DNA from 2 places in the Leucobacter alluvii genome. Region 2 is predicted to be linked to the other one. Evidence: predicted binding sites of a transcription regulator. Region 2 holds the regulator's gene; the other holds the start of a gene.
The links. Region 2 encodes HrcA, which represses chaperone genes, less so after heat shock. Its sites were predicted from a motif close to TTNGCACTCGNNNNNNNCGAGTGCNAA; they were not measured.

Region 1: groES (co-chaperone GroES) is a predicted target of HrcA. The motif match lies at 6,009-6,035, and genes of this name have one in related genera.

The regions. Positions count from the first base shown of each region.
Region 1 is NZ_BAAAOP010000012.1:76,636-88,017, forward strand. It holds gene guaA (glutamine-hydrolyzing GMP synthase) at 1-328, opposite strand, end outside; gene ABFX18_RS11550 (DUF3817 domain-containing protein) at 337-846, opposite strand; gene ABFX18_RS11555 (SURF1 family cytochrome oxidase biogenesis protein) at 902-1,750, opposite strand; gene ABFX18_RS11560 (GuaB3 family IMP dehydrogenase-related protein) at 1,761-2,882, opposite strand; gene guaB (IMP dehydrogenase) at 3,041-4,543, opposite strand; gene rarD (EamA family transporter RarD) at 4,619-5,542, opposite strand; gene groES (co-chaperone GroES) at 5,633-5,929, opposite strand; gene ABFX18_RS11580 (DUF4190 domain-containing protein) at 6,165-6,644, shown strand; gene ABFX18_RS11585 (THUMP-like domain-containing protein) at 6,685-7,923, shown strand; gene ABFX18_RS11590 (DUF981 family protein) at 7,995-8,453, opposite strand; gene tsaD (tRNA (adenosine(37)-N6)-threonylcarbamoyltransferase complex transferase subunit TsaD) at 8,580-9,662, opposite strand; gene rimI (ribosomal protein S18-alanine N-acetyltransferase) at 9,659-10,177, opposite strand; gene tsaB (tRNA (adenosine(37)-N6)-threonylcarbamoyltransferase complex dimerization subunit type 1 TsaB) at 10,174-10,818, opposite strand; gene tsaE (tRNA (adenosine(37)-N6)-threonylcarbamoyltransferase complex ATPase subunit type 1 TsaE) at 10,815-11,372, opposite strand; gene ABFX18_RS11615 (holo-ACP synthase) at 11,369-11,382, opposite strand, start outside.
Region 2 is NZ_BAAAOP010000005.1:462,325-473,706, reverse strand. It holds gene ABFX18_RS06715 (cation:dicarboxylate symporter family transporter) at 1-355, shown strand, start outside; gene ABFX18_RS06710 (16S rRNA (uracil(1498)-N(3))-methyltransferase) at 372-1,148, opposite strand; gene dnaJ (molecular chaperone DnaJ) at 1,151-2,254, opposite strand; gene hrcA (heat-inducible transcriptional repressor HrcA) at 2,308-3,345, opposite strand; gene hemW (radical SAM family heme chaperone HemW) at 3,489-4,715, opposite strand; gene ABFX18_RS06690 (DUF1990 domain-containing protein) at 4,764-5,708, opposite strand; gene lepA (translation elongation factor 4) at 5,705-7,558, opposite strand; gene ABFX18_RS06680 (MOSC domain-containing protein) at 7,651-8,568, shown strand; gene rpsT (30S ribosomal protein S20) at 8,739-8,999, shown strand; gene holA (DNA polymerase III subunit delta) at 9,074-10,105, opposite strand; gene ABFX18_RS06665 (ComEC/Rec2 family competence protein) at 10,115-11,382, opposite strand, start outside.

The DNA of each region.
Region 1 (11,382 bases), on a different contig from region 2:
ACTCGCGGTCGCCGGTGTTGCCGACGGTGCCGCCGAGAGCGCGGGCCATCACCTGGAAGCCGTAGCAGATCCCGAGCACCGGAATGCCGAGATCGAAGACGCTCGCGTCGAATGCGGGGGCGCCTTCCTCGTACACCGACGAAGGACCGCCCGAGAGCACGATGCCGAGCGGGTTGCGCGCCTGCACGTCCGCAGCGGTAATGGTGTGGGGCACGAGCTCGGAGTAGACGCCGGCTTCGCGCACGCGTCGCGCGATGAGCTGCGCGTACTGCGCGCCGAAATCGACTACGAGAACCGGACGGTGATCCGTCTCCGGCTGTTCTGACAGTGTCGCCATTATCGCTCCAGTGAGCCTTTCGAGGTGGTGGCGGACGATGCCGCAGCGGTCGGGTGTGAAGTGTCGGGCGCGAGCGCGCTCTCGCGAGAATCGAGGAAGCCGTCGACCTCGCGAACGATTCGGGCTTCGAGGAAGAACGACATGAACGGGATGACTCCGCCGAGCGCGATGAGGAGGAACCGCATGAAGCCCCAGCGCATCGGGCTCCACAGCAGGAAGTCGGAGATGAGATAGACCACGTAGAACCAGCCGTGCGCGATGAGGATCGCCTTGAACAGGTCGAATCCGCTCGCCTGGAAGTCGGATTCGAGGCCTTCGGGCGCGAGCTCGTAGAAGTGCGCGAAGCCGTCTTCGGTGAAGAGGTACAGCTGCACGTTGAACGCGTACTTCATCACCATGACGGCGCAGAGCATCAGCAGCATGACACCCGTGACCACCGAGGTCACCTTGTAGAAACTCAGGGCTTTGCGAATACGGGGGTAGTCGGCGGGCTTGGGCTGCAGCTGCATGGCTTCCATTCTACGGCGGGCGAACGACACCGATGACCGAGGTGCCGTGGGAGGATCAGGGGGTGGTTTCCGCTTCGAGCAGGAGCATCTCGTGCTCCTTCTCCCACGCGTCTCTCGCGAGGCGATACCAGAAGAAGACGGCGAAGCCGCCGAACACGAGCCATTCGATGGCGTAGAACACGTTCAGCCAGTTCACGGCGTCGGCCGGCAGCGGAGCGACGGAATCGATCGCCTCGAGCGCCGCGTCGTCGAGGACGGCGGCTGATCCTGCATCGTCGTGCAGCACCAGGTAGCCGGAGTAGACAGGCCCGTCCACGGAGCCCCAGAGGTTCGCGAGCGCGGCGGGCACCATGGCGTGCATCGTCATCGGGTCTTCGTCCGCGTCGGGCACTCGGGGCGCTTCGGGTGGCATGTACCTGCCCGTGAGTTCGAGGGTCTCTGCCGTCTGGTCGCCGTCGGCGAGCGCATCGGCGGCCCGCTCGGCCTCTGCAATGGAAGGAGCCCACCCCACGGCGACGGCGAGGTGCGCGCCCGGCTCCGCGTCGGGCCCGTCCGTCACCAGGTTGCCGACGACCCACGCCCCGCTCGCACCACCGTTCTCGCGCGGTGACACGACGGAGAAGTCGTCAGCGACGAACGTCCCGTCGAGATGCACGACGACGCCTGCTGCGGCGTCGGTGACCCCCTGCTCGAAGGAGGTCACGCTCGCGAGCGGCCGCTCCGACTCGGTGTCCACCTGGTCCTGCTGCTGCGACTGGACGGCGATGCCCGCCTGCCACTGCGCGAGCGCTGCGAACGCGACGGCGACGCCGAGCGCCAGCAGGAGGGCGAGGATCCAGCTCGGCCGACGCATCACCTGGGCGAGCGTCGGCTCACCCAGGTATTCCAGCTTGCGCGAAGACACGGTGCGAGGCTTAGCGCTCGGCGTAGACGACGCCGACGCGCTGGAACTCCTTGAGCTCCGAATACCCGGTCGTCGCCATCGCGCGGCGCAGTGCGCCGATCAGGTTCGCACTGCCGTCGGCCACGTTCGCCGGGCCGTTCACGATCTGGGCGAGCGGCGCGACCGAACCGACCTGCACCCGCTTGCCGCGCGGGAGGTCCTCGTGGTGCGCCTCCTGGCCCCAGTGCCATCCGCGACCGGGTGCGTCAGACGCCTTCGCGAGCGTGCTCCCCAGCATCACCGCATCGGCGCCGCAGGCGATCGCCTTGATCAGATCTCCGGAGGTGCCGAGGCCGCCGTCGGCGATGACGTGCACGTAGCGGCCGCCCGACTCGTCGAGGTAGTCGGAGCGCGCACCGGCTACATCGGCGATCGCGCTCGCCATCGGTGCGCGAATGCCCAGTGTGGCGCGCGTCGTCGACGACGCTCCCCCGCCGAAGCCGACGAGCACGCCGGCCGCACCGGTGCGCATGAGGTGCAGCGCCGACTGGTACGTCGCGGCCCCTCCCACGATGACGGGAACGTCGAGCTCGTAGATGAACTGCTTCAGGTTGAGGGGTTCGCGGCCCTCCTGCGAGACGTGCTCCGCCGAGACGGTGTTCCCGCGGATCACGAAGAGGTCGACGCCAGCGTTCACGACGGTCTCGGTGAACTGAGCCGTGCGGTGCGGTGACAGCGCACCGGCGACCGTGACCCCGGCGTCGCGGATCTCGCCGAGCCGCGCGGTGATGAGCTCTGCTTGGATCGGAGCCGCGTACAGCTCGCGCATCCGCGCCACCGCCGCGAGTTCGTCGTCGACGGTCGCGAGTTCCGCGAGGAGCGGCTCGGGATCCTCGTGACGCGTCCACAGACCCTCGAGGTTGAGGACGCCGAGACCGCCGAGCTCGCCGAGCGCGATGGCCGCGGCGGGAGACATGACGGAGTCCATCGGAGCGCCGAGCACCGGGATGTCGAATTGGAAGGCGTCGATCGACCACGCGGTCGAGACGAGCTCCGGGTCGCGCGTGCGCCGCGTCGGCACGATGCCGATCTCGTCGAAGGTGTACACGCGCCGTGCACGCTTACCGCGGCCGATCTCGATCTCGTTACTCACCCGCCCAGTCTATCTGGCGGCGGCTGAGCATGCCGAGCGCGCGGGCCGCGTCTGCCTGCTGCCGGAGCCGGGCGAGGTGCATTCTGCGGCCGGGATGTGCCCTGCACACGCAGAAGGGCCCGGATCGAAACCGACCCGGGCCCTTCGCCGTGCACGTCTCAGCGCTTGTAATTCGGCGCTTCGACGACCATCTGCACGTCGTGCGGGTGCGACTCCTTCAGCCCCGCCGACGTGATGCGCACGAAGTTGCCGCGCTCCTTGAGGTCGGTGATCGAACGGGCGCCGACATAGAACATCGACTGACGCAGGCCGCCGATCATCTGGTGGCTGACGGCTCCGACCGGTCCGCGGTAGGGCACCTGCCCTTCGATGCCTTCAGGAATGAGCTTCTCATCGCTCGGCACGTCCGCCTGGAAGTAGCGGTCCTTCGAGTACGACGTGCGCTCGCCGCGCGTCTGGAGAGCGCCGAGCGATCCCATGCCGCGGTAGTTCTTGAACTGCTTGCCGCCGACGAAGACCAGATCCCCGGGGCTCTCATCGGTACCGGCGAGCAGGGAGCCCATCATGACCGAGGACGCACCGGCGACGAGCGCCTTGGCGATGTCGCCCGAGTGCTGCAGACCGCCATCGGCGATCACGGGCACACCCGCAGGGGTCGCGGCTTTCGCCGCTTCGTACACTGCCGTGACCTGGGGCACACCGACACCCGCGATGACGCGCGTCGTGCAGATCGACCCGGGGCCGACGCCGACCTTCACCGCGTCTGCGCCGGCATCGACGATGGCTTTGGCGCCCGCGAACGTCGCGACGTTGCCGCCGATGACGTCGACGGCAGCGAATGCCGGGTCGGCCTTGATCTTCGCGATGATGTCGAGCACGCCCTTGCTGTCACCGTTCGCGGTGTCGACGACGAGCACATCGACGCCGGCCTCGACGAGGGCGCTCGCGCGCTTCCATGCGTCGCCGAAGAACCCGACGGCGGCTCCGACGCGCAGCCGACCTGCTTCGTCTTTGGTGGCGAGCGGGTACTGCTCTTCCTTGTCGAAGTCCTTCACCGTGATGAGGCCAGTGAGACGACCCTCTTCGTCGACAAGCGGGAGCTTCTCGATCTTGTGCTTGCGGAAGATCGCCGCCGCGTCTTCTCGGGAGATCCCGCGAGGCCCGGTGATGAGCGGCATGCGCGTCATCGCGTCCTCGACCCGCACCTGGGAGCGGTCCTTCGGATCGATGAATCGCATGTCGCGGTTCGTGATGATGCCGAGCAGCACATCGTTGGAGTCGACGACGGGGAGACCCGATACGCGATACTCACCGCAGATCGCATCGACTTCTGCCACGGAAGCGTCGACGGAGGTCGTCACGGGGTTCGTGATCATGCCGGCTTCGCTGCGCTTCACCCGGTCGACCATCTCGGCCTGATCCTGGATCGACAGATTGCGGTGCAGGATGCCGAGACCGCCGTTGCGTGCCATGGCGACCGCCATGCGGGTCTCCGTCACCGTGTCCATCGCCGCCGAGATCAACGGGATCTGGAGCCGGATGCGCCGGGTGAGCTGGGTCGAGGTGTCCGCCTCGCTGGGGATGACGTCGGTGTGCGCGGGCAGCAGCAGCACATCGTCGTAGGTCAGACCGGTGAACGCGAAGGGGTCACGCTGTTCCATGGAACCTCTATCTGTGTAGTGGGTGGGGCTCTCAGAGATTCGCGGGCGACCGGGATGCGGCGCCCGTACCGTCTCTCAGTCTAGGGGAATCGGGGCCGTGTTGACCTGCGCCGTCGGCGAACGCCGGAGTTGCAGCACCATGTCGACGATCAGGATCACGAGCGCGATCCAGACGCCGATGAAGCCGATCCAGCGTCCTGTCGTGATCTCCTCCTGCGTGACGAATGCACCGTAGAAGAATCCGAGGATCGGCGTCAGGAACTGCAGGAATCCGATGTGCGCGAGCGGCAGTCGTCGGGTGGCTTCGCCGAACAGGATCAGCGGGATGGCGGTCACGATGCCGCTGAACAGCACCAGCGTGGTGATGCCGGTGCCGAACGTGAAGGCCGTCAACCCGGAGGTCGCCGCGATCAGGCCGAGCTGCACCGCGGCGACCGGAAGGGTGGCGAAGGTCTCGATCGTGAGCCCGGTGATGCCGTCCACCGTTTCGCCCGCGTGCTTGTGCACGGCCCCGTAGAGACCGAAGGAGAGCGCGATGCCGAGGGCGATCCATGGGAAGGAGCCGTACGCGATTGCGGCGATCAGCACGCTGACGCCCGCGATGATCACCGCGATCCACTGCAGGCGGCTGAGGCGCTCCTTGCGGAACACGACTCCGATGAGAATGGTGAACAGCGGATTGATGAAGTAGCCGAGCGACGTCTCGAGCACATGGCCGGTCATGACGCCGATGATGAAGATCTGCCAGTTCGCATACAGGAAGAGCGCGGAGAGCGCGAACCATCCGAGCAGTCTGGGAGTGCGCAGGATCACCGCGACTCGCTGCCACCGCCGTGTGACGGTGACGAGCAGTACGCAGAAGATCAGCGTGGTCGCGACCCGCCAGGGCACGACCTCGAGGGGGCCGACCATCGCGATGAGTCCGAAGTAGAAGGGGAACGCGCCCCACCAGAGATATGCGCCGAGACCGAATCCGAGTCCCGCACGTGTCCGCTGCATCGAAGCAGTCTACTCCCGACGCACCCCCGGGTACGACAGCGGCCCCGCCGATCCCGGAGGATCGGCGGGGCCGCTGCGGAAGCGCCGCTGTTAGCGGGTGACGACGGCGAGGATGTCGCGAGCGGAGAGGACGAGGTAGTCCTCACCGCCGACCTTGACCTCGGTGCCGCCGAACTTCGAGTAGATCACGATGTCGCCGGTGGCGACGTCGAGCGGGATACGGGTGCCCGAGTCGGAGATTCGACCGGGACCCACCGCGACAACTTCGCCCTCCTGGGGCTTTTCCTTGGCGCTATCGGGGATCACGAGACCGGAAGCGGTGGTCTGCTCTGCCTCGACCTGCTTGATAACGATACGATCCTCGAGCGGCTTGATGGCGACCGACACGGTTGACCTCTTTCCAATGTCTGAAGTGTTTCCGCGCCCGCCCCATGCGAGCGCGTCTACCCAGAGTCTATGGCTCCCGTTGGCACTCGTGCAAGGGGAGTGCCAGCGTCGCGGCACGGAATCGCCGACAGCGAACAGTGCGCCGTGCCTAGAATGGAATCACGCCCTGGACTGGCATCGCCAGCGGGTCCGCGGCTCGCACCCGCTTGATTCGACGCCAACCGATGGAGGAGCAATGTCCACGCCTCAGTACCCCGAGCAGCCCACCACCCCCCTGCCGCACCTGGACCAGGACGCGACCCCGGGCCAGCAGGGCCAGACCCCGCCCCAGACGAGCGCTCCGCAGCCCCCCGCGTACCAGCCGCCGCAGAGCTACAGCTCGCAGGCGTACGGCTCGCAGGGGTACGGATCGCGGTCGACGGCGCCCATCCCGACGGGGACCACCCTCGACAAGACGAACACGTTCGCGTTCCTCTCGATCATCTTCGCATTCCTGAGCCCCGTCGCCGGAATCGTCTTCGGGCACATGGGGCTCAGCCAGATCAAGCGCACGGGTGATTCGGGCCGCGGCATCGCGCTGACCGGGCTCATCATCAGCTACGCCTACTTCGTGCTGCTCGCACTCTTCATCGTCGTGTACATCGGCTTCCTCTTCACCATCTTCGCGGCTCTGGGAAGCTCGCTGTCAGGTTTCGATTCCTACTCCTCGTACTGACATGACTGATGCGCCGAGCGCATCGGGGCGGCCTCGGAGCATGGCTCCGGGGCCGCCCCCATTCGTCGAGCCCCCGCCCGGTTGGGAGTTCCTCCTCACCGATCAGGGTCTCGCCGCTCTCGCCGAGGCGACCCTCGAACTCGAGAGCGGCGCCGCACCGGACGCGGTCAATCGCCGCCTGAGGACGCTCGGGCGAGCGCCCGAGGAAGCAGCCGCCCTCCTCACGCAGGCGCAGTTGCGCGAACGGGCGCGTGCGAAGTTCGGTCCCCTCGCGAGCGAACTGCTGTTCACTCCGGCTGGGCTGGAGCAGGCGAGCAGGATCTCGGTGTCGCGCGGACATGCGGCCCGGTTCAGCGACGCCGGATGCGAACGGGTGGCCGACCTCGGCTGCGGCATCGGCACGGAATCGATCGCGATGCTCGAGCATGGCATCGCTCCCGAGGCTGTGGAACTGGATGGGTTCACCGCTCGACTCGCCGAGCACAACCTCGCGACCGTCGCCGCCCGGCGCGGGAGCCGCGCCCCTCGCGTGCGCACGGCCGACGCCGTCGATGTCGACCTCTCGGGAATCGACGGAGCGTTCCTCGATCCCGCGCGGCGCACCGCTGGACACCGCGAGACCCGCCGCCTCTCCTCCCCCGACGACTATTCGCCGTCGCTCGATTTCGCCTTCGGCATCGGATCTCGGATGCCGACGGGCGTCAAACTGGGTCCGGGGCTCGATCGAGACCTCATACCAGGAGAGGCAGAGGCCCAGTGGGTCTCCGTCGACGGGCATGTCGTCGAGACCGCGCTCTGGTTCGGCGCGCTCGCGAGACCAGGGATCGCTCGCGCGGCACTGGTGCACCGGGGCGGCGAGATTCACGAGATGACGGCGTCTGGCGATGCTCCCGATGTCGACGTCCGTTCGATGGGCGAGTATCTCTACGAGCCCGATGGGGCCGTGATTCGCGCGCGTCTCATCGGTGCGCTTGCAGAGCATCTGGGCGCTGGCATGATGAGCGCCGGCATCGCGTATCTCACCGGAGACGAACTGGTCGCAACGCCGTTCGCGCAGACCTTCCGCCTGCTCGAACGGCTGCCCGTCAAGGAGAAGGCTCTGCGAAGGGTGCTCGCCGCGCGGGGCATCGGCACGCTCGAGATCAAGAAGCGCGGCGCCGACGTCGATCCCGCGGCCTTGCGCGCGCGACTGCGCCTGCGCGGAGCGGAGCACGCCACCCTGCTGCTCACGCGCGATGAGACCGGAAAGCACTGCGCGCTCCTCGCGGAGCGCTGCTGATCGCATCCTGTGCATCGCACGGAAGGCCCGAGGCGGATGCGCCCCGGGCCTTCGCACATGCAGCGGACTCGTTACTGGTCCAGCTGCTCCAACTGCTGCTGCAGGTTCGGGTCGTTCAGCGCGGCGCCGATGACGAGCGCAACGACGATCATCGCGATGATCGAGATGACGATGGCGAGGGCGCCGGTGATGATGCCGGTGAGGGCCATCCCCTTCGGCTGCCCCTTCTTCCGCGCCACGATGCCGAGCACCAGCGCGACCACGCCGCCGATGATGCCGACGATGCTCACCGGCCACGAGATCAGGAGGCTCACGATGCCCACGATCATCGACGAGAGCGCGAGCCCCTTCGGCTGAGCAGGACCGCCCGAGTATGCCGGAGCGCCGGGGTTCGTCGCTGCGGGGTCGTACGCCGGAGCGCTCGGCGCGGTGTGCGCGTTCGGAGTGTGCGCGTTCGGGGTGCCGGACGGCGCGGGCGGGGGCGGAACCGGGTTCGAATTGCGGTCGTTGCCTGGCAGATTGTCGGACATGATTCTCCTTCGATCAAACGTCGATGAGGCGCATTCCCCCATTCTTCCTTCAAAGATAACGTTCAGCTTCAGCGAATGGCGAGTTTTCTCCCGGACCTGAAGCGGCCTTGACAGGCGGCTTCTCCGTCAGAGCACCTGCACCTGCTGCACCGGGAGCGTCGAGTCGGCTCCGAAGGAGAGCCCGGACGGCTCATGCCCGCCGGCTACGAGCTGAGCGCCGAGGGAGGCGATCATCGCGCCGTTGTCGGTGCAGAGCGACAACGGCGGAACGCGCAGTTCGATCCCCGCCGTCGCCGCTCGCTCCGTCGCCAGCTCGCGGACGCGCGCGTTGGCGACGACACCCCCGCCGAGCAAGAGGCGCGGCACCCCGAGGTCGCTGCAGGCCGCGACCGCCTTCGTCAGCAGCACGTCGGCGACGGCCTCCCGGAAACTGGCCGCCACGTCCGCCACCGGCACCGATTCCCCGGCCGCCACGCGCTTCTCGACCCATCGCGCGACCGATGTCTTCAGTCCCGAGAACGAGAAATCGTAGCGGTGACGCTCCAGATCCTTCGGCAGCGTGAGGCCGCGCGGGAAGCGAATCGCGTGGGGATCACCCGTCGCAGCGACCCGGTCGATCTCGGGGCCTCCCGGGTACGGCAGACCGAGCAGGCGTGCGACCTTGTCGAACGCCTCCCCTGCGGCATCGTCGATCGTCTCGCCGAGCATCTCGACGTCGGACACGAGATCGCGCACGAGCAGCAGCGAGGTGTGGCCCCCGGAGACGAGCAGGGCGATCGTCGGAAGCTCGAGCTCGCCGACGGCGCCCACGGCTCCGCGCAGTCCGTCGCCGTGCAGCAGGTCGGCGCCGACGTGGCCGACCAGGTGGTTCACCGCGTACAGCGGCTTGTCGAGCGCCACCGCCAGAGCTTTCGCAGCTGAGACTCCCACCATCAGGGCGCCCGCGAGCCCCGGGCCCGAGGTAACCGCGATGGCGTCGAGCTCTTCGAGCGCAACGCCGGCAACCGTCAGGGCGCGCTCGATCGTCGGGGTCATCGCTTCGAGGTGCGCTCGCGCAGCGACCTCCGGAACGACGCCGCCGTATCTCGCGTGCTCGTCCATGGACGAGGCGATCGCATTGGCGAGCAGCGTGCGCCCGCGCACGATGCCCACACCGGTCTCATCGCAGCTCGTCTCGATGCCGAGAACGAGCGGGTCCGTGCTCGTCATGCCTGATCCCCCATCGCCCGTCCGCTCCGTGTGCGCCCGCCCATCGCGAGCCGCATCACAATGGCATCGACGCCTTCGGGTTGGTAGTACCGCGGTCGCGTGCCGATCCCTTCGAATCCGAGGCTCTCGTAGAGCTTCTGCGCCACCGGGTTGTCGGCGCGCACCTCCAGAAACACCTCGTTCACCCCGCGCGCTTCGGCCCCGTCGAGCAGCGCATCGATGAGACGACGGCCCTGCCCGGTCCCGCGCACGTCCGGATGCACGGCGATGGTCTGAATATCCGCTTCCGCCCCGAGCGCCAGCATGCCGGCGTACCCCAGCACCCGACCGCGCCCGTCGACGAGCACACGGTAGTCGCGGTGGTCGCCGACGAGCTCTTCGCGCATCATCGAGCGGCTCCAGGCTTCGGCGCCGAACACGGATGTCTCAAGCGACCAGACGGCATCGAGGTCATCCAGAGTCGCGCTGCGCAGCACCGGGCCCGCGGCCGCCGGGCTCGTGTCGGACGCGCTCATGTCGAGACCCGCTTCGGCGCAGTAGGTTGCGCGACATCCGGGGCCCGGAGGTAGAGCGCACGGTCGTCGTCGAACGGACGGTTCGACGCGAGGCGGCGGGCCGCCACCCGCACGAGCGAGGCTGCTGGAATGCGCTCGGGCCAGATGTCGCCCGGACGCTCGACGTATTCGGCACGGGTCAGCAGAGACGGACCTGCGGTGGCGACGGGCAGTCCGGCCTCGTCGAGCGCGGAGAACTCCGTCACGAAGAGCTCTCGCCTGCGCGCGTCCTGCACCACGCGCAGATGCTCGGGAGCGCCCTGTTCGAACGCGTCGAGCGCGACTGCGGCGTGGCCCTGCACGGGGAGCACTGGGACGCCTCGCCCCAGCGCGAATGCGTGGGCGGCCGCGATGCCCACCCTGAGTCCCGTGAACGGGCCCGGCCCGATTCCCGCGACGACTCCCGTCACCCGGGCAGGATGCGTGCCGGTCGCGCGGAACACCTCATCGAGCAGTCGGCCGATGGCCTCGGCGTGCCCCCTGGGGTCATCGCTCACCGCCACGCGGATGCGACCGCTCGCTCCGAGTGCGACGGTCGTACCGATGGCGGTATCGATCGCGAGCAGCACGTGCTCCCCGAGCTCCGGCGCGTTCACGTTCATCCCAGCACTCCTCCGGCCCAGCGCGGACCGTACCCGTTGACGGTGATCCGACGCGGTTCGATCAGCGTCTGCGACCAGTCTTCCATCTCAGCAGCGGCACCCTTCCCCGCCTGCGGGGCATTGCCGTCGAATACGGGATCCGGATCGTCGGCCCCGACCGGGCGCTCGATCACGATCTCGATCCAGTCCGTTCTGGTGTCGACGATGCCGGCGCCCCACTCCGCGACCACAACGGATCCTTCGAAGTCGAGGTCGAGGTCGTCGAGCTCATCGGGACCGTCGAGCCGATACGCATCGACGTGCACGAGCGGCGCACCCCCGACGAGCGAGGGATGCGTTCTCGCGAGCACGAAGGTCGGGCTCTGCACGGGACCGCGTACTCCGAGCCCTTCGCCGATTCCACGGGTCAATGTCGTCTTGCCCGCGCCGAGCGGGCCGGTGAGGATCACCAGATCGCCTGCGCGCAGCACCCGTCCGAGTCGCGCGCCGAGCGCTCCCATGGCGTCGGGATCGGAGACGTGATGCAGTTCCTCGACGCTCTTCTCGACCGTCACCGCGTCGCTC
Region 2 (11,382 bases):
GCTGCTCGTCTTCATGATCATCGCTTCGAAGGGAGCCGCCGGTGTGACGGGCGCGGGACTCGCGACACTCGCGGGCGGATTGCAGGCGTACCGGCCTGAGCTCGTCGACGGGGTCGGCGTGATCGTCGGCATCGACCGCTTCATGTCGGAAGGGCGGGCGCTCACCAACTTCACCGGCAACGCTGTTGCGACGCTGCTCCTCGGATCATGGACGAAGCAGGTCGATATGCAGCGCGTGCATCGAGTGCTCCGCGGGGAGGCGCCATTCGATGAGACGACCCTCACCGGCGACAATCACGGCGACTCGGATTCCCACGCACGCGTCGAGGCGGATCCTCGCTTCCGGCGGCGCTGATCAGCGGCGGCCCGGCTCACCAGCGCTGGAACGCCGCATTCAGCACCGCGAGCGCAGCGGGACCGGCGGAGGAGGTCCGGAGCACCGTGTCGCCGAGGAGCAGAATCGATGCTCCGGCTTCCTCCAACCCGTCGAGCTCGTCGCCGGCGAACCCGCCCTCCGGTCCGACGACGAGCAGCAGCTCATCAGCCGGGTGCGCGGATTCGGCTGCGGACCGCGCCCACGTCGAGACCCGAGAGGTGCCGCGCGGGTGCAGCACGACGACCGTCTCCTGCTCGCGGCTCGCGATCTCGCGCAATCCGTCGAGCGAAACCGGCACGCGCACTTCGGGAATGCGCGCGCGCATCGATTGCTTCGACGCCTCTCGCGCGACGCGCCTCCACTTCGCGAGCCCCTTCGCGATCCTCTCCTGGGCACCGGAGCCATCCCAGCGGGAGACGGAACGCGCGGCCTGCCACGGCACGATGGCATCGACGCCGAACTCGGTCGCCTGCTCCACGGCTCGCTCGTCTCGGTCGCCCTTCGCGAGCGCCTGCACGAGCACCAGACGCGGACCGGCGGGCGGCGCTGACGGAATGACGCGATCGATGCGCACGGTGAAGCGATCCTTCGCGACCGACTCGACCGCGCCGTCCCCCAGTGCGCCGGCACCGTCGCCGATCGCCGTCCGCTCGCCGACGCGCAGGCGGCTCACGCGTACGGCGTGACGTCCCTCATCACCGCTCACCTCGACGAGCGACCCCGGAACGATGTCGGAAGCGTCGAGGTCTTCGCGGTAGTAGAGGTTGGCCACGCTCAGCCCTGACGGAAGAAGCGGTCGCGAATCTTGCCGAAGAAGCCCTGATGGAATTCGCCGAGGTGCGGAGCATCGTCCTTGCGCAGCGAGGCGAGCTGCCGCACCAGATCCTTCTCCCGATTCGAGAGCTTCGTCGGCGTGGCGACCTGCACGGCGATCTTCAGATCACCGCGCGTCGTGCTGCGCAGTCCCTGGATCCCGCGACCGCGAACCGTGAGCATGTCTCCGGATTGCACCCCCGGCTCGACCTCGACCTCGACCTCGCCGTCGAGGCCCGCGAGCTTCGCATCGGCGCCGAGAATCGCATCGGTCATGGAGAGCTGCATCGTGCACAGCAGGTCATTGCCGTCACGGCTGAAGATGTCGTGATGCATCACGCGGAACTCGATGAACAGGTCGCCGTTCGGCCCGCCGCCGGGGCCCACCTCGCCGCCGCCGCGCATCTGCAGGCGCGTGCCGGTGTCGATGCCGGAGGGAACCTCGATGGGGAAGGTGCGGCGCTCGCGCACGCGCCCCTTGCCCGCGCACTGCACGCAGGGATGCTCGATGATGGTGCCGTACCCCTGGCAGCTGCCGCACGGGTGCATGGTGACCACATTGCCGAAGAGCGACCGTACCTGGCGCTGCACCTGCCCCTGGCCACCGCAGACGTCGCAGGTGACGGGATGCGTGCCCGGCTGGCAGCAACTGCCCTGGCAGACTTCGCAGAGCACCGCCGTGTTCACGGTGATCTCGCGCTGCGTGCCGAAGATGACGTCTTCGAGCGAGACGTCGACCCGGATCATCGCGTCGTCCCCGCGCTCCGAGCGCGAACGCGGACCGCGCTGACCCGCACCGCCGAATCCGGCGCCGCCGAAGAAGGTCTCGAAGATGTCGCCGAACCCGGCGGCGCCCCCCTGCGAGCCGCCCATGTCGTAGTGCTGCCGCTGCTCGGGGTCGCTCAGCACGTCGTACGCATGCGTCACGCTCTTGAACTGCTCGGCCGCGTCCTCGCTCGGGTTCACGTCCGGGTGCAACTGGCGTGCCAGCCGCCGATAGGCCTTCTTGATCTCTTCGGCGCTCGCTTCGCGGGAGACGCCGAGGGTCTCGTAATGATCGGCCACGCTATATCGCTCCTCAGGTAGGGGTGTCGTCGGGTGGGCAGGAGGAGCGGCGGCTACCGCTCCTCCCCCAAGAATCGGTTGAGGTAGCGCGCGATCGCGCGCACTGTGGCGATGTTGCCGGCGTAGTCCATACGCAGCGGCCCCAATACGCCGAGTTTCGAGATCGCGATGCCGTCCTCGTACTTCGACGCGATGATCGAGGTCTCTGAGAGCCCGTAGGCCTCGTTCTCACGACCGATCGACGCCGAGACATCGCGGTCGTCGTGCACCAGCTCGCCGAGAAGTCGAAGCAGGGTGACCTGCTCCTCAATGGCTTCGAGCACGACGGGCAGCGATCCGGCGAACTCGCCATCCGGTCGGGAGAGGTTCGCGGCGCCAGCAACGGCGATGCGGTCATTGCGGTTGGCCTGCAATTGCCCCGACACCACCGCGAGCACGCGGCGCACGAGATCGGACTCGTCTGGTTGCGACCAGAGCGGCAGATCCTCCACGAGACGCGTCACCGCACCCGCAGCCGTCTCGACGTCGCTGCCCACCGCCGCATCGGCGATGCGCTGCCGGAGGCCGTGCACCCACGCCTCCGTGACGCGCGAGGCTGGAAGGAGGGCCACCTGCTGCTCCACCACTCCGCTGCCGAGAATCAGGACGCTGAGCACCCGATCCTCGCCGATCGCGACGAGGTCGATGTGACGCACGACCGTGCGGCGCAGCGACGGGTACTGCGCGACCGCGACCTGGTTGGTGAGCTGGGAGAGCATGCGCACCGTGCGCGCCATGACGTCGTCGAGGTCCGACGACTCGCCGAGGAAGCGCTCGATCGCGGATCGCTGCGCCGAACTCAACGGACGAATGCGTGCGAGCGTGTCGACGTAGAGCCGGTACCCCTTGTCCGTCGGCACGCGGCCCGAGGACGTGTGCGGCTGCGCAATGAGCTCGTCTTCCTCGAGCAGGGCCATGTCATTGCGAATGGTCGCTGCGGAGACGCCGAAGCTGTGGCGATCGACGATCGCCTTCGACCCGACGGGCTCGTTCGACGACACGTAATCGCCCACGATCGCGTGCAATACCGCGAGGCTGCGCTCCGAAACCATCGCCCCTCCTGACCCTGGCACTCACTTGTTCCGAGTGCCAAGTCTAGCGCAGGCACGGTGGCATGCGACCGCTACCGCTCCCAGCGAACACGGTCGTGCGAGGGGTCCACGAGCGGCGTCCCGCAGCCCCGACGGGGATGGGATCAGCCGCCCAGCAGTCGGTGCACGACGGTGTCGGCGAGCAGTCGCCCGCGCAGCGTGGGAACGAGGCGTCCGGCGATCGCGGCCCGCCCGTCGAGGAGCCCGTCCGCGATGAGCTGCGGGATCGAGCGACGTTCGTCGGCGCTCAGCACGTCAGCGGGAAGCCCGTCGACGATCCTGGTCTCGAGCAGGATGCGCTCCTCTCGCCGAGCCGCCTCCGACAGGGTCTCGCGCGAATGCGCGGGCGAGACGCCCTGCGCCATGCGCTGCGCGTATGCGCCCGGATGCTTCACGTTCCACCACCGCACTCCGCCCACGTGGCTGTGGGCTCCGGGGCCGGCCGCCCACCAGTCCTCACCCGTCCAGTACGAGAGGTTGTGGCGCGACCGCGTCTCCGGCGAGCGCGACCAGTTGCTGATCTCATACCAGGAGAAACCCGCCTCCGCGAAGCGGGCGTCGGCGAGCTCGTACATGTCGGCGTGCAGGTCCTCGTCGGGGGCGGCGACCTCCCCGCGTCGGATCTGCGCGGCGAGCTTCGTGCCGCGCTCGATGATCAGCGCGTAGGCCGAGATATGGTCGGGTTCGCAGGCGAGCGCTGCATCGATCGAGCGCTCCCAATCAGCGAGGCTCTCGCCCGGCGTGCCGTAGATGAGATCGACGCTCACCTGGAGCCCGGCATCGCGCGCCCACTGCGTGACCAGCGGCACGCGCTCAGGGGTGTGCGTGCGGTCGAGCGTCGCGAGCACGTGCGGCACGGCGGACTGCATGCCGAAACTCACGCGCGTGAATCCCGCGTCGGCCAGCGTTCGCAGGTACTCGGCGTCGACCGAGTCGGGATTCGCCTCCGTCGTCACCTCAGCCCCGTCGGCCAGCCCCCACTCAGCCCGGATGCGCCCGAGCATGCGAGCGAGATCGTCGGCCGGCAGCAGCGTCGGCGTGCCCCCGCCGAAGAACACGGTCGATACCTGCCGTTCCGGAAGCCCGGCGAGTCGCAGCACGCGGCCGCCCAGGGTCAGCTCCTGCTCCACCTGCGCGGCGTAGTCGCCCCGCGAGGTGCCGCCGAGCTCACTGGCCGTGTACGTGTTGAAATCGCAGTATCCGCAGCGCACTCGGCAGTACGGCACGTGCACGTACACGCCGAAGTTGCGGGCATGCGCGCCGACCGCGACCTCGGGTGGGAGCGCGCAGTCCTCCGGGGCGGGGTCTCCCTCAGGCAGCGCGCTCGGCACGGCGGTCTCCCGATCCTGCGTTCCACTCGGGGCAGAACTGCCCCCTCATCACGACCGTCTACTGGGTCGGCGCTGGTGAGTCGGGCCGTTCGCGTCGGCGCCCGGCAGATGGCCGGGGGCGTCGTCTTGCTCCGCGATGCCATCCGACGCCTGCGCAAGCTCGGGCTCGGGAGCAGCCTCAGGCTCGGGCTCGGGCTCGGGCTCGGGCTCGGGCTCGGGCTCAGCCTCGGGCTCGGTCGCCTGTACAGGCTCGGGCGCAGCCTCGGGCTCGGCATCCGGCGCCGCATCGACAGCTGGCTCCGCCGCGGGGGTCTCCGCCTGCACGGCCGGGCCGAGATCCGGAACGGGCTGAGCACCGGGAGCGAGCGCGGCGATCCCGCGCTTGACGGCATCGAGCGCGGCACGGACGTCCGCGCGGCCGCGCAGGCCGAGCAAACCGTTCTTCGGCGCTGCGACGAACCCGCGGGCGACGGCCCACACCGTGTCGTCGGCGCGGAACTCGATCAGGAAGAGCTGCTCGCCGACAGCGCCGGCTTCGTCACCGGTCCCCCACGCGAACCCGACGCGGCGCTCCTCGTCCACGGTGTACACCACGAGCACGTTTCGGGGATCCTGCCCCTCGAAGTGCAGCACCGCGGTGGTTCCCGAGACGATGTACGGTTCGCCGTCTGGGCCGAACTGCTCCTCGACCTCACCAGCGGCCTCCGGCATTCCGTCACCGTTGAAGCTCGGGCCCACGTATTCCGAACCAGCGCCTCGAACGATGTCGGTCACACGCACGCCGGATCCGCGCTGCGCGCCCCAGGTCATCAGCAGGCTGGACGCGATCAAGAATCGCTCCTGGCCGCTTCCGAGGCGGAGCTCCTCCTCGTACGGGGTCATGCCCTCGGGCGGGAACCGAACGATGTCGGGGTCTTTCGAAGCTCCGACGGCCGCATAAGCGACCGGCATCTCCACGTGGCTGCTGCGGCGGGCCGGCTGATCCTTGCTCATCGCTTGCCCCCTTCCTTCCCCTCCACATCCCCGGAGAGCGCGGCGATGAAGGCCTCCTGCGGCACCTCGACGCGGCCCACCATCTTCATGCGCTTCTTGCCCTCTTTCTGCTTCTCAAGCAGCTTGCGCTTGCGACTGATGTCGCCGCCGTAGCACTTCGCCAGCACGTCCTTGCGGATCGCGCGAATCGTCTCGCGGGCGATCACGCGCGCGCCGATCGCGGCCTGGATCGGCACTTCGAACTGCTGGCGCGGGATGAGCTTGCGCAGGCGTTCGGCCATCATCGTGCCGTACGAGTACGCGTTGTCGCGGTGCACGATCGCGCTGAAGGCGTCGACAGCTTCTCCCTGTAGCAGAATGTCCACCTTCACCAGGTCCGCCTCCTGCTCGCCCATCGGCTCGTAGTCGAGGCTCGCGTAGCCCTGGGTGCGACTCTTCAGGTGGTCGAAGAAGTCGAAGACGATCTCGCCGAGCGGAATGCTGTAGCGCAGCTCGACGCGCTCGCCCAGGTACTCCATTCCCAGCAGATTGCCGCGGCGGCTCTGGCAGAGCTCCATGATCGCGCCGACGTAGTCCTTGGGCGCCAGAATGGCCGTCTTCACGACGGGCTCGCGCACGCTCGAGATCTTGCCATCGGGGTACTCCGACGGATTCGTCACGGTGATCTCGCGCCCGTCGTCGGTCGTGACCTGGTAGATCACGCTCGGAGCCGTCGCGATGAGGTCGAGATCGAACTCCCGCCGCAGGCGCTCGGAGATGATCTCGAGGTGGAGGAGCCCGAGAAATCCGCAGCGGAATCCGAAGCCGAGAGCCACTGAGGTCTCCGGCTCGTACTGCAGCGCAGCGTCTTCGAGCTTCAGCTTGTCGAGCGCCTCGCGCAGCACGGGGTAGTCGCTCCCGTCGAGCGGGTAGAGCCCCGAGAAGACCATCGGCTTCGGGTCGGTGTACCCGGGCAGCGCCTCGGTCGCAGGCTTGCGCTTCGCGGTGACCGTGTCCCCCACCTTGGAGAGCCGCACGTCTTTCACACCCGTGATGAGGTAGCCCACCTCGCCGACGGCGAGTCCCTTCGTCGGCGTGGGCTCGGGTGCCGAGACGCCCACTTCGAGGGCTTCGTGCTCCGAGCCGGTCGACATCATCTGCACCTTCTCGCGCGGCGACAGATTGCCATCGATCATGCGCACATAGGTGACGACGCCGCGATACGGGTCGTAGACGGAGTCGAAGATCATCGCGCGCGGCGGCCCATCGGCGCTGCCGACCGGAGCCGGGATCCGATGCACCACGCTGTCGAGCAGTTCTTCGACACCGGCGCCGGTCTTCCCCGACACCTTCAGGATGTCTTCAGGACGGCCGCCGATGAGGTCGGCGATCTCACGCGAGACGCGCTCAGGATCGGCCGCAGGCAGGTCGATCTTGTTGAGCACCGGAATGATCTCGAGATCGTTCTCCATGGCGAGGTAGAGATTCGCGAGCGTCTGCGCTTCGATGCCCTGCGCGGCGTCCACGAGCAGGATCGCCCCTTCGCACGCCGCGAGCGAGCGCGAGACCTCGTAGCTGAAGTCGACGTGCCCCGGGGTGTCGATCATGTTGAGCGCGAAGTCGCCCGCATCGGTCGCCCAGTGCATGCGCACCGCCTGCGACTTGATGGTGATGCCGCGCTCGCGCTCGATATCCATGCGGTCGAGGTACTGCGCGCGCATCTCGCGATCGGGAACGGTGCCCGTCACCTGAAGCATGCGGTCGGCCAGGGTCGACTTCCCGTGGTCGATGTGCGCGATGATGCAGAAGTTGCGAATCTTCGCGGGGTCGGTCGACGCCGGTACTGGAGGGTTCAGGCTGCGTGGAGACATTGTTCGCAATTATCGCACGCGCGGGAGCGGGTTCGTGCGCCGGACACGACGCCGCATTCCCCGAGTCCGGCCGTTCCTGAGAGAATATGCAAATGCCTCGCGTCGTCGCCCTGTATCGCTACCCCGTCAAAGGATTCACTCCGGAACGCCGCGAACGACTCACCGTGCAGCGCGACGGGCGCATCGTCGGCGACCGGGTGCTCGCCTTCCGCTTCGCAGAGGCAGCGCTTCCCGAACAGCGCGACGGGCTCGACTACTGGCCGAAGGCGCAGGGCCTGGCGCTCCAGGACTTCCCGGCCCTCGCCGCATTGCGACTCGAGTTCGACGCCGCCGAGCGCCACGTCACCATCTTCAGCGGCACCTCCGTCATGGTCTCCGCCGCGCTCGATGACGCCGGCCGCAAGCACCTCTCCGATGTGATGACCGAGTTCGTGCTCGGCACGCGTGAGGGGAAGCGGTTGCAGCGCCCCGGCAGGCTGCCGCTCGAACTCGTCGGCGACGGCGAGCACGCGCGGTTCCAGGATCGCGAGCAGGGCTACGTGTCGCTGCACGGCCGCGCCAGCGTACTCGCACTCAGCGCAGTGATCGAGCGAACCGACGGCGGCACTCCCGAACTCACCGCCTCCGGGGGCGATCCCGATCCTTCCAGCGCTACAGACCCCGCACTCGATGACCGCCGCTTCCGTTCGAACATCGTCATCGACGGCGTCGAGGCCTGGGAGGAGCTCGAGTGGCGCGGGGCGGTGCGCATCGGCGAACTCGAGTTCCGCACGGCAGAACCCATCGTCCGATGTCTCGCCACCCATGCGAACCCGGAGACGGGCGCACGCGACGCACGGGTGCTCACCACCCTGACCCAGCGCATCGGGCAACGGGAGCCGACGCTCGGCACGCTCCTGCTCCCCCGCGACCTTCCGGCCCCCATGCCTGCCGGAACCGAGCTCGGGAGCGCCGCCTGGGGCGACATCCGGGTCGGCGACGACGTCGAGCTGATCGCGGGCGCGCTGTAGTCCCGCCGCGGCGCGCCGATGCCGCGACCGCACGGCCACTGGGATCGACGCCGAGCTTCTGCTAGACTCGGCTCTTGGCTTGCGTGTGGTTCTTACCACACCACCCGTAAGGTGCCCTCTCTCACCGCGCGGAACAACCCGTCAACCGGATCTAAAGGACACATCTCAACGTGGCAAATATCAAGTCGCAGATCAAGCGCATCAAGACCAACCGCAAGGCGACCGAGCGCAACAAGGCGTACAAGAGCGAACTCCGCACCGTCGTGCGCGCAGCTCGCGAGGCGATCGCAGCCGGCGACAAGTCGGTAGCCGAGGCCAAGCTGAAGACCGCCGGCCGCAAGCTGGACAAGGCCGCCTCGAAGGGCGTCATCCACAAGAACCAGGCCGCGAACCGCAAGTCGAAGCTCGCCGCTCAGGTGGCATCGCTCTAACTCGCATTCGCGATCGATTCAGGCCCTGCTTCGGCGGGGCCTTTTTCGTGCGCTGGCGCACTGCACTGGCAGTGCTACACGCGCCCGCGTTTCGCTACGAACAAGAGATACTTCTCGAGCGCGTACTCGGGGTCCCGACTCCCGCCCTTCAACCGCCACTCGGTTTCTGCGGCGAGATCGATCGCACGAGCGAGATCTTCTTCGCGCCAGCCGCGCACTTCGCGCAGCGCTCGATCGACCTGCCACGGAGCCATGCCGAGCTCTTTCGCGAGCTGTCCCCCGGATCCGCCGGCGCCGTAGACGCGGGCCATCGCGCGCACCTTCATATTGAGTGCGGCGAGCATCGGGATCGGATCGGTTCCCGTCGAGAACGACTGGCGGAGCAGCACGAGAGCGTCGGCCGCACGACCGGCCGTCGCGGCGTCGGCCACTCTGAACGCATTCGTCTCGACGCGGCCCTCGGTGGCGCGTGAGACCTGATCCTCGGAGATTCTGGTGCCGACGTCCGAGACGAGTTGCCCGATCGCGCCGGCGAGCTCGCCGATCCCGCCCGAGAACGCGGCTGCGAGCTGGCGGGCCGCCCCCGGGGTGACCTGGGCGCCCAGTCGGCGAAACTCGGCCTGCACGAACGCGAGGCGATCCTGATCCTTCTTCACCTCGGCGCAGACCACCTCGATACCGCCGCCGGCTCCGCCGCGCACGAGATCGAGCAGCGCTTTGCCGCGCTGACCGCCGGCGTGGCGCAGCACCAGTGTCGTGCCGTCCGCCGGCTCTGCGACGTACCGTTTCGTGTCTTCGAGGAAGGCGTCGGAGCACTTCTCGACGCCCTCGACGCGAATCAACCGCGGCTCTGCGAACAGTGACGGGCTCGCGATCGTGAACAGCTCGCCCGCCGTGTACGAAGCGGCGTCGACGTCGTGCACCTCGAGATCGCTGTTCACCTCGAGCAGTGCGGCGCGGATCGCTTGCGTCGCTCGATCTGCAAGAAACGCCTCGGGGCCGGAGATCAGCACGACCGCAGCCGGCTGCGCCTCGCTCCAATCGAGCTGCGGGATCTTCGTCTTCGCAGACGCCGCTCGCGGAGCTGCCTTCCGTGCCTGTGCCACCCGTCCAGACTACCGTTCACTCTGCTCCTCGCTCGACGCTCCGCGCTCGGCCCAGACGTCGAGCGCGCCTGGATCGCCGCTCACGGCGATCGACCCCAGCTCGTCGGTCCGCAGAACGGTGGTGCTGGTGCGGCGGAGACCCTCGATGACGGACGCGGTCGGATGCCCGTACCCGTTGTCCGCACCGACCGAGATCAGTGCGACCTCGGCAGAAGCTGCGGTGAAGATGCCGGAATCGTGATCAGAAGAGCCGTGATGCGCCACCTTGACCACGTCGACGTCGAGATCGGCGCCCGTCCGTTGCAGCGCGAGCTGCTCATCCTCTCCCGTATCGGCGAGCAGGAGCACCGACGTCGCCCCCGCCTCCACGCGCAGGACGAGACTCGCGCTGTTGGTATCGGCGGGAGTCGCCCCCGGCTCAGGCGCCAGCACCTCCCAGTGCAGACCTCCGAGCGCATCGATCATGCCGCTCCCACCCACCTGCGTGCTCACACCTGCCGTCTGCAGCGAGGCGAGTACTGGGCGCACGTCGCCGTCCTCGCGATTGCTCGGTGCGATGAGCGCGCGATCCACCCGATCGTCGATCGCGCTCAGCGCGCCCACGTGGTCCCGGTCGTCATGCGTGAGCACGAGGATCGCGATGCGGCGCACTCCGAATCGCTCCAGGCACGAGTCGAGCCGCTCGGGGTCGTCGCCGGTGTCCACCAGCATCACAGTGTCGGGGGTCCCTGGGTCTCGCAGCAGCAGCGCGTCACCCTGGCCGACGTCGCACGCGACCACGCTCCAGGTATGCGGAGTCGTGAGCCGCGCGGTCGTCGGGGCGATGAGCGTCGGCCCGAGAAATGCTCCGAGCGCACCGCAGAGCAGCGCCGCACTCCAGACGGCGGTGCGGCGCGGGCGCGGCACGTTCCACCCCCACGGGGTTCTCCCGCTCGTCACTGGTGCACCAGGGGAAGGCGCACCCGGATCCCGGACAGCGTGCTCGCCGAATCGACGCTCGAGGAGCCACCAGGCGACGAGTACGGTGATTTCGACGCCTGCGAGCAGCGCGGCGCCTCCCCACCCGCCTGGCCACGCCCACCTCGCTCCCGGGAGCGCAGCCGTGACCTCTGCGGTTGCGACGACCCAGCTGGCAGGCATGCTGGCGAGCCACACGCAGGCGTGCGACACCTCGGGGAGAAGCGGCGCCGCGAGGAGCGCGAGCAGCCCGAGCCCCGTACCCCAGGGGGCAGCCGGGGCTGCGAGCACGTTTGCGACGAGTCCAGCTGCGGGAAAGC